3 regions of the Levilactobacillus parabrevis genome follow, and region 1 is predicted to be linked to each of the others. Evidence: predicted binding sites of a transcription regulator. Region 1 holds the regulator's gene; each other region holds the start of a gene.
What was found. Region 1 encodes HrcA, which represses chaperone genes, less so after heat shock. Its sites were predicted from a motif close to TTAGCACTCNNNNNNNNNGAGTGCTAA; they were not measured.

Region 1 (3,284 bases):
TGGCGTTCCACACGGTGACGGCGGTGGCTGGCTTTGACCACACCTATGGTAAGAAAGACGTGGCCACGATGGATCTGTTGCCAGCCTATGCGCAGGGACGTTTTGAGGTGGAAACGGTCGCTAAGGAAACTGGTGGTCAGGAGAAAATCAGTTCGACGCGGATTCGCTCGGCCATGAAGGCGGGTGATGTCGATACGGCTAATGACCTCTTGGGTTATCTTTACCGGTTGACAGGGGTCGTTGTCCACGGTGAGGCGCGGGGCCGGACTATCGGCTATCCAACCGCCAACGTCCTGACACCGGAGAATGAATGGTTACCAGGCATTGGGGTCTACACGGCACGATTGAAGGTTGGGGCCATTTGGTATCCCGGCATGATCTCCGTGGGCCGTAACGATACCTTCGGCGATAACCGGCCAATCACGGTGGAGATGAATCTCCTGGATTATCAGGGGAATCTCTACGGCGAAAACGTTGAAGTTGAGTGGCATCACCGTTTGCGGGGACAAGTTAAGTTTGACTCTGCAGAGGGGCTGATCGTCCAACTCAAGAAAGACGAGACGGCCACTAGAGATTATTTCTCTCAGGTCGCCGCGGATTAGACCATTAATTACAGCATAAATAAAGAGCTCGGATAATTTTATCTGGGCTCTTTTGTTTTGAGAAGATAATTGCAAGTCGGGTAATTTTTGATATGCTGAGGACTGGTTAGCAGGTATCTTGAGGTAAAAGACCCGTTTATTGTAGCTGAAATTCGGCTTGTAGGCAGTGAACGACCAGTTGATGGTAAAGGAAAGCTTGAATTTTTTCAGCCGATGGGTGGATAGCACCGACAATCGTAGCCGGAGGAGGACAAGGGTGGCGCCGGCCGTGACGGCGGTGTTGTCTGACGTTTTTGGTCAGACTACAGCGCGGGACGAGCTTTAAGACGCGTGGATTTCGCGGCTTAAAGTCGAGGTGAAAGACGTTCTTCGGCTTTCACCGGTCCCCACAGCAGGCAGAACCCTTGGCAGCCGCAGGCGGAATTACAAGCAATCATCACAGCCAAGCCAAAAAATTAGCACTTAATTGCAGAGATTGCTAAAAATCCTGCCAGATTTCTTGACTTCAAAACCCGGTTTTGCTACATTATATATGTGTCTTAGCACTTGATTAGTTTGAGTGCTAAAAAAGGGGTGATTGTGATGCTTTCAGAAAGACAAATGATGATTCTGCGAGCCGTTGTCCGCGACTTCACCAATACCGGTGTTCCGGTGGGGTCCAAGGCATTAGCCAAGCAGTTACCCATCCACGTAAGCTCAGCGACAATTCGTAACGAGATGGCAGCCTTAGAAGAGCAGGGCCTGATTAAGAAGACCCACTCATCTTCCGGCCGAATTCCTTCGGTCGAAGGCTACCGGTATTACGTTGATCATCTGGTTAAGCCCGATCCATTACGGCCCAACGATATCGATGTGATTCAGTCATCACTAGGTGGCGATTTTCATAAGATTGACGAAATCATTTCGCAATCCGCGACGATCCTGTCTAACCTGACGAGTTACACGGCGTTCACGTTGAAGCCGGAATTAAAGGATAGTCGCCTCAGTGGTTTTCGGTTAGTGCCTTTAGGCAAACGGCAAATCATGGCCATTCTCGTCACCGATAGTGGTGATGTGGAGAACCAGACGTTTGACGTGGCCGGAGACGTTGATGGTGAGCAGCTTGAAGCTGTGGTTCGCTTGATTAATGACCAACTGGTGGGACTGACTTTACCGGAAGTCTTACGGAAGTTGCAGGCTGATATTCCCGCAAAGATCGCACACTATCTTCAGAGTCCACAGGGATTCTTGGATATCTTTGGCGATGTGCTGACGCGGGCCGCTCAGGAGCGGTTCTACGTTGGTGGGCGACTCAACCTACTGAACTTTTCTCAGGATAGCGACGTTGACTCACTGAAGTCCTTGTATTCATTGATCGACAAGACCGATGACATCGCGAGTGTGCTGGGGCAACCTAGCGATAAGATCTCCGTGCGTATCGGCAATGAAATGACCAACGATGCGTTGCGTAACTTCAGCCTGATCACGGCGACCTATGACGTTGACCAACATGGTCAGGGGATGATCGCGATTCTGGGACCCACGCGGATGCCATATTCTCGGATGCTCGGTATCGTTGGAGCGTTTCGTGAAGAGCTCGCGAAGAAACTATTAGATTACTACCGGTTTTATGACGAGTAAAGAAAGGGAGGGTTTTTATCGTGGCTGACAAGCAACAAGCGTCCACCGATGACCAAACTGCGGCAAAGGCCGCCACGACTAAGCCAGATTCAAAGACTGAATCGGCCGAAAAGGCAGCACCAAAGAAGCCAAAGTTATTTAAGAAGGTTGCGACCGCGGCTGAAGTCGATGAACTCAAGCGCAAGGCCAGTGACTTTGAAGATAAGTATTTACGTGCGGAGGCGGAAGTCCAAAACATGCAAGCGCGATTCCAAAAGGAACAGGCAACGCTTATCAAGTACGATGGCCAACAACTGGCTAAGGACGTGCTCCCCGTAATCGATAACTTGGAGCGCGCTCTAGCAGTCGAAGCAGCGGACGAGGCGGGGCAACAGCTAAAGAAGGGTGTTCAGATGACCTATGATCATTTGGAAGACGCCCTGAAGCGAAACCACGTCACGGAGATTGAAGCCATTGGGAAGACATTCGACCCAACGTTGCATCAAGCGGTTCAATCAGTACCCGCAGAGGATGGCCAAGCGGCCGAAACGATCGTCAAGGTCCTCCAAAAGGGTTACCAACTGAAAGATCGCGTTCTGCGACCAGCAATGGTTGTCGTTGCACAATAAAGCAAATTAAAAAAAACTAACAAAGAGGGAATTTTTGATGGCAAGTAACAAGATTATCGGAATTGACTTAGGGACGACCAACTCAGCCGTTGCCGTTCTTGAAGGTAGTACCCCGAAGATTATTGCGAACAAGGAAGGCGCTCGGACGACGCCATCAGTTGTTGCATTTAAAGACGGTGAAACGCAAGTCGGTGAAGTTGCCAAGCGGCAAGCAATTACCAACCCGAACACGATCTCATCCATCAAGAGTCACATGGGTGAAGCAGGTTACAAAGTTTCCGTTGATGGCAAGGATTACACGCCACAACAAATCTCAGCAATGATCTTACAACACTTGAAGTCATTCGCTGAAGACTACATTGGTGACACGGTTGAAAAGGCCGTTATCACGGTGCCAGCTTACTTCAACGATGCCCAACGTCAAGCCACTAAAGATGCTGGTAAGATTGCCGGC
Region 2 (3,284 bases), 230 kb from region 1:
GTGCATCAAGTTTTCCATGCTCAGGGAGTTGAACTCAACGATATCGTCGAACCGGTTTAAGAATTCTGGTTTGAAGTAGTTGGTCAGGTTCCCCAGAACAGAGTGGGTGGTTCCTTCGGCAGCGGCGCCAAAACCAACGTTGGCTTCGGCATCACCGGTACCGGCGTTACTGGTCATGATGATCAGCGTATCCTTGAAGGAAACCGTCCGGCCTTGAGAATCAGTCAACCGGCCGTCGTCCAGAATCTGTAAGAACATATTCAAGACGTCGGGGTGGGCCTTTTCAATTTCATCCAACAGAATTAACGTGTATGGATGACGCCGAACCTGCTCGGTAAGTTGGCCAGCTTCTTCGTAGCCAACATAGCCAGGTGGTGACCCGATCAGCTTAGAAATGGAATGCGGCTCCATGTACTCAGACATGTCGAAGCGAACCATGGCGTCCTCGGAACCAAAGAGTTCATTGGCCAATTGCTTGGCTAATTCCGTCTTCCCAACACCGGTCGGGCCGACGAAGAGGAAGGAACCGATTGGCCGACCAGTACCGTTCAATCCGATTCGGTTCCGCCGGATAGCCCGGGCAACCTTGTCGACGGCTTCATTCTGGCCGATGACGTGCTTTTCAAGGTCGGCACCTAAACTCTTAAGTTGGTGTTGTTCCTTGGCTTGCAGTTCACCGACAGGAATGCTGGCCTTTTCTTCCACGATATCTTGCATATCCTTAACCGTAACCTCGGCAGAAGCGTTTTGGTCGGCGTCCTTGGCAGTTTCCTTGGACTTCTCCAACTTCGTGACTTGGTCGCGGTAGTAGGCGGCTTTTTCGTAGTCTTCCTGCTTTAAGGCAGCTTGTTTCTGTGCTTCAGCGGACTTGATCTTTTCATCGATGGCCTTAGGGTCGGCGATGTTGATGGTCAAATTCTTCCGTGAACCGGCCTCATCCAACAAGTCAATGGCCTTGTCAGGTAAGAAGCGGTCTTGGATGTAGCGATCAGACAGGCGAACGGCAGCCTCAATGGCGTCATCGTCGTAGTGAACGTGGTGGTAATCTTCGTATTTCTTTTGAATACCCTTTAAAATCTTAATGGCTTCGTCAGCACTTGGTTCATCGACCGTAACTGGTTGGAACCGCCGTGCTAAGGCTTGGTCCTTTTCAATATCGCGGTATTCACTTAACGTGGTTGCACCGATCAATTGGAAGTCACCACGGGCGAGGGCTGGCTTCAAAACGTTACCAGCATCCATACCGCCTTCGGCATTCCCGGCACCCATGATTTCATGGATTTCATCGATAAATAGGATGATGTCGGGGTTAGCTTGAACCTCTTTCATTAACTGTTGCATGCGTTGCTCGAATTGGCCACGGATACCAGTTCCCTGGACCAAGGACACAACGTCTAAGCGAATAATTTGCTTGTTGGCGAGCTTTTGAGGAACGTTGCCTTCGACAATGCGTTCCGCAAGGCCTTCAACGACCGCCGTCTTCCCAACACCGGCTTCTCCGATCAACACGGGGTTGTTCTTCGTTCGCCGATTCAGGATTTCAATGACTTGTGCCGTTTCTTTGTCCCGGCCAATAACGGGATCGACTTTGCCATCTTTGGCCAACTGGGTGAGGTTTAACCCGTACTGACTGAGTAAGCCATTACCGGAACCGCCCTGGTTGCCAGAAGGTTGGGTTGGTCGACCTTGTCCGGAAGCTTGTTGGAAATTATTAGCTTGGCTGTTGTCGCCGCCTTGCATTGCCCGGAAAATATCATCCAGGTTATTAAAGCCGAATGGATCTTGTGCCATGCGGCCACCTCCATTTCCAGAATCGTTTGATTGTTGCTGTTTCAGCAGCTGGTAACAATTTTGGCATAGGTCAACTTGTTGCCGCTGCCCATTTACACTCATGTAAAGGTGAATCGTTGCTTCATTGCGGTGGCAATTTTGACATAGCATCTTGTCGTCTCCTTTCTTGCCTGGAGTTCTCGTGGAAATTCCACGGGCCTTCGAAAAGTATTTGACCTTTCTTGACCATTGACCACATTATACCGCGTTCATCTGGTCGTGCAAGTATTTTGTTTGCACGATAAATGCGCGGTATTACGGGAAATTTCTAACGAACGCCTTCATTTTAGCACTCTCGACAATAGAATGCTAAAATGAACATTTCAAAATTGAAAAAATTTTTTAAATACTTTGACCGACACGCGTTTGCCCCGTAAGATAGGGGAGAACGCACGCGAAGGGTGATATAATAGTTGTTTGAGATTAGTGGTAAGGCTTGCGTTCTTTGGCTCAGCAGATTGGGCCATTGGGATAACGTACCTGAATAAAGTAGTAAGACTTATAATGGCGGACTTTTTGCTCGCGAACCAGCAGTGCGTTATTTAGTGGTTAAAAGTTATCTTAGCCGGAGGAGGTCAGGGATGTAGCTAGCCGTGGAGGTGGTGTTAACTGGCGTTTTTTGCCAGTTTACAGCACGGGCAATCTTGAAGACACGGGGGCTTCGTGGCTTCAAATTGAGTCGGAAGCCCGTTTCTCAGGCTGGAGCGTCCCCACAGCAAGCGGAATCCCTGGCAGCCGCAGGCGACAATTTTTCACCAGACAAAGAAGAGCGAGGGAGGAAAAAACAGTGGCACGAGACTTTACGGATTTAATGAATCAATTAAAAGATAAGAAAATTGAGCAGTTCGAAGTAACCCCCGAAGACTTCCCGGCATTTCAAAAAGCTTTTATGGCTTACGAAACGCGAAAACGGGTGGTGGGCAAGGCTGAAAAGAACGGCAAACTCATCTATCACTACGATTATGACGCCGGAAATGACGGCGAATAACGATATTTTGATGAAAGCGGTTCATGTATAACTTGTAATTTGTGGCTTACATTGATATTCTTAGTAGGTAGGCGTGACTCGTTGAATGGTTGTTTGGCCAATGCGCAAGGTCAAGGCGAACCGCGTCGGTAAGTAGTCAACCTAAGCTTAAAGGAGATCGATCAATTATGGAAAAACGCGAATTTCATGTAACAGCAGAAACTGGTATCCATGCACGTCCAGCTACTTTATTGGTACAATCAGCAAGTAAGTTTAGCTCTGAAGTTAGCTTACAATACCAAGACAAGTCCGTTAACTTGAAGTCTATCATGGGTGTTATGTCTTTAGGTGTTGGCCAAAACGCTGACATCACCATCACGACTGACGGTGAAGACGAAGCTGATGCAATGACTGCTATTGCTGAAACCATGACTAAAGAGGGTTTGTCTGACTAATGAAGGCGATGCTCAAGGGGATTGCTGCCAGT
Region 3 (3,284 bases), 680 kb from region 1:
CTTAGCCAGACGTTCCTTCAACTTGTCACGGTCGAAGTCAGAAGTCGTTTCTTCGATTTGGCCCTTGATTTCAGCAACCCGGGCAGCGATTTGATCCTTGGCACCAGCACCTTCAACGACCGTGGTGTTGTCCTTGGTAACGTTGACCTTTTGTGCTTGACCCAATTGATCGATCGTCGTGTCCTTCAAGTTAAGACCTAAGTCATCGGTGATGACAGTCCCACCAGTCAGAACGGCGATATCTTGCAAGGTAGCCTTACGACGGTCACCAAAGCCAGGAGCCTTGACAGCAACAACGTTAAAGGTCCCACGCATCTTGTTCAAAACCAAGGTAGGTAAGGCTTCACCAGTGATGTCATCGGCAATGATCAAGAGTGAACGGCTTTGTTCAACAACGGATTGCAGTAATGGCAAAATGTCTTGAATGTTAGCAATCTTCTTGTCAGTGATTAAGATGTAAGGGTTGTCCAAGTTAGCTTCCATCTTGTCGTTGTCGGTAACCATGTATTGTGACATGTAGCCACGGTCGAATTGCATCCCTTCAACAACGTCTAAGCTGGTATCAACACCACGAGATTCTTCAATCGTGATAACCCCATCGTTACCAACCTTTTCCATAGCATCGGCAATCAACTTACCGGTGTCTTGGCTAGCAGATGAAATTGAAGCGATTTGGGCGATATCGTCCTTGGTCTTAACGTCATGGGACATCTTGTGTAACCCATCAACGGCGGCCTTCGTAGCCTTTTCGATCCCGCGACGGATACCAACAGGGTTAGCACCGGCAGTCACGTTCTTCATACCTTCGTTGACGATAGCTTGCGTCAAAACAGTGGCAGTGGTCGTCCCATCACCAGCGATGTCGTTGGTCTTGGAAGCAACTTCGGAAACCAACTTAGCACCCATGTTTTCGAAGTGATCTTCGAGTTCGATGGACTTAGCAATCGTGACACCATCATTCGTGATGGTTGGGTTGCCGTAGCTTTGTTCCAAAACGACGTTACGTCCCTTAGGTCCAAGGGTAGTCTTAACCGTATCAGCTAACTTATCAACACCGGCAAGCATCTTGCTCCGGGCGTCTTCAGAAAATTTTAATTCTTTAGCCATTTTAAAAATTCACCTCATACTAAAATTTTTGAATTATCTTGGATAGTCTTCTTAAGTGGAAACTGGATTAGTCGACGACTGCGACTAAGTCCTTTTCGTGTAAAACAAGGTAAGTCGTGTCTTGGTACTTAACTTCGGTACCGGAATACTTATCAAACAATACCTTGTCGCCAACCTTAACAGCTGGGGCTACCTTTTCGCCATTGTCTAACACACGGCCATCACCGACAGCTACAACGTTTGCCGTTTGTGGCTTTTCTTGAGCGTTACTTGCGAGCACAATGCCGCCAACCGTGGTTTCTTCTTCTTCTGGTTGATCCAAAATGACGCGGTCTCCTAATGGTTTTAACACTTGAATCCCTCCAATGAACTTACTTATTAGCACTGTTAGCACTTGACTAACATAAGTGCTAATCAACAATATCTAATATATGGTTTTTCCCTCTAAAAATCAAGGAATTTGACAAACAAATTCCTTGATTCAGCACCCCCACCACGCGCTATCCGGTGTGGCTGAGAGGCTTAGCGAATTTTACATTTTCCAGATAACAGTTGCTTCGGTCTAGATGTCTTTTCACATTAGATGAGAACTGTCGCCTACGACTGCCAGGAATTCTGCCGCTGTGGGGACCGCTTCCAGCCAAGAAACGGGCTTCCAGCTCGGTTTAGAACCTCGCGAAGTTCGCGTGAGTTTCCAAACACGTCCCGCACTGTAAGACCGGGAAGGCCCAAGCGCCCGGACTAACACCGCCGTCACGGCTGGCATCATCCCTGGCCTCCTCCGGCTAAATACGCTTTTATCCTAAAAATTGACTGAGCCAGCCGCGGGGGCGGTGTTAACTGGCAATTTATTCTGGAACCAGCTTACACCACAGGTAACTCTGAAGACTCGTGAATTTCGAGGCTTCAAATCGAGTGAAAAGACTGACGATTTCCCAATAGTAAGCCGATCAGTCTAGACATTCTGTTCTCAAAATGCAAAATCCCATCCTAGCTTCGCTCAAAACTAATCATTGATCTTATCTAACTTCAGTAGCCTATTCAGAATCCAGAAAATCTTAGTCGACTTATAGCTTATGGTAGTATCCACTCCACTTGGGGCTATGATGGTTCTGAAGTTACCTTAGTCGGAGGCTACCAGGGATGGCGCCAACCGTGACGACGGCGTTAGATCGGGCGCTTGCTCTTTCCCGATCTTACGGCGTGGGACGTGTTTGGAAACTCGCATGAACCTTGCGAGGTTTCAAACCGAGCTGGAAGCCCGCCCTTTGGCTGCAGGCGGCCCCCACAGTGACGGAATCCCTGGCAACCGCAGACGAAATTGATAAGGACAATCAAAAAAAATCGCAATCCCCAAATGAGGACTGCGATTCAACCATTAACTTAAATTATTGTAGTGTTCCAGGAAGTAGATCAACGTTTGAAGCTCGTTGGTCAAGTCCACGTTTTGGACACGGACACCCTTTGGCACGGTGATCCGCAGTGGTGTGAAGTTCAAGATACCTTTGACACCGCCAGACACGGCTTCATCGGTTACCTCTTGTGCCACTTGGGATGGAACGGTCAAAATGGCCACTTCAATCTGTTGTTCTTCCAACTGCGTCCGTAGATCCGTCATCGGATAGATGGGAACCCCACTTTGAATTGTGTTGGCAATCTCTTGCTTCACGTCAAAGGCGGCGCTGATTCGCACGTTGCTGTCCTGATGGAAGTTGAAGTTCAACAGGGCGTGACCTAAGTTTCCGACCCCAATCAGGGCAACACTCGTTAAGCGGTCCTGATTCAAAATCTTCTTAAAGAACTTAATCAAACTTTCAACGTCGTAACCATAGCCCCGTTTACCGAGGGCCCCAAAGTACGAGAAGTCCCGACGAATTGTTGCGGAATCGACCTTAACGGCTTCGGACAATTCAGTCGAAGACACCCGGGTTTTGTCGGCATCAAGTAAAATATTAAGGTAACGGTAGTAGATGGGCAAGCGCTTGGCGGTCGCCCGGGGAATTTTTTGTTCTGTCAAAAACGAGACCTCCTAATCAAAGAAACTGGCTATCGTTCACAAGCGATAGCCTCTTATTTAAATAATTGTCTGGATTGTGAAATCAACTTTCTTATAGATTATAGCATAACCGTTCATCTTGTGAAAGAATTTGCAAGTTTTTTTCACTATTTAAATCGTA

Region 2: the regulator HrcA is predicted to act here: its motif matches at 2,117-2,143, upstream of ACEPSU_RS05145 (ATP-dependent Clp protease ATP-binding subunit).
Region 3: the regulator HrcA is predicted to act here: its motif matches at 1,495-1,521, upstream of groES (co-chaperone GroES).

What each region holds. Positions count from the first base shown of each region.
Region 1 is NZ_CP168688.1:1,315,325-1,318,608, forward strand. Features, by position in the region: gene ribF (riboflavin biosynthesis protein RibF) at 1-602, shown strand, start outside; gene hrcA (heat-inducible transcriptional repressor HrcA) at 1,185-2,222, shown strand; gene grpE (nucleotide exchange factor GrpE) at 2,243-2,830, shown strand; gene dnaK (molecular chaperone DnaK) at 2,868-3,284, shown strand, end outside.
Region 2 is NZ_CP168688.1:1,080,333-1,083,616, forward strand. Features, by position in the region: gene ACEPSU_RS05145 (ATP-dependent Clp protease ATP-binding subunit) at 1-1,941, opposite strand, end outside; gene ACEPSU_RS05150 (hypothetical protein) at 2,450-2,818, shown strand; gene ACEPSU_RS05155 (phosphocarrier protein HPr) at 2,986-3,252, shown strand; gene ptsP (phosphoenolpyruvate--protein phosphotransferase) at 3,252-3,284, shown strand, end outside.
Region 3 is NZ_CP168688.1:2,000,314-2,003,597, forward strand. Features, by position in the region: gene groL (chaperonin GroEL) at 1-1,107, opposite strand, end outside; gene groES (co-chaperone GroES) at 1,175-1,459, opposite strand; gene ACEPSU_RS09475 (redox-sensing transcriptional repressor Rex) at 2,486-3,124, opposite strand.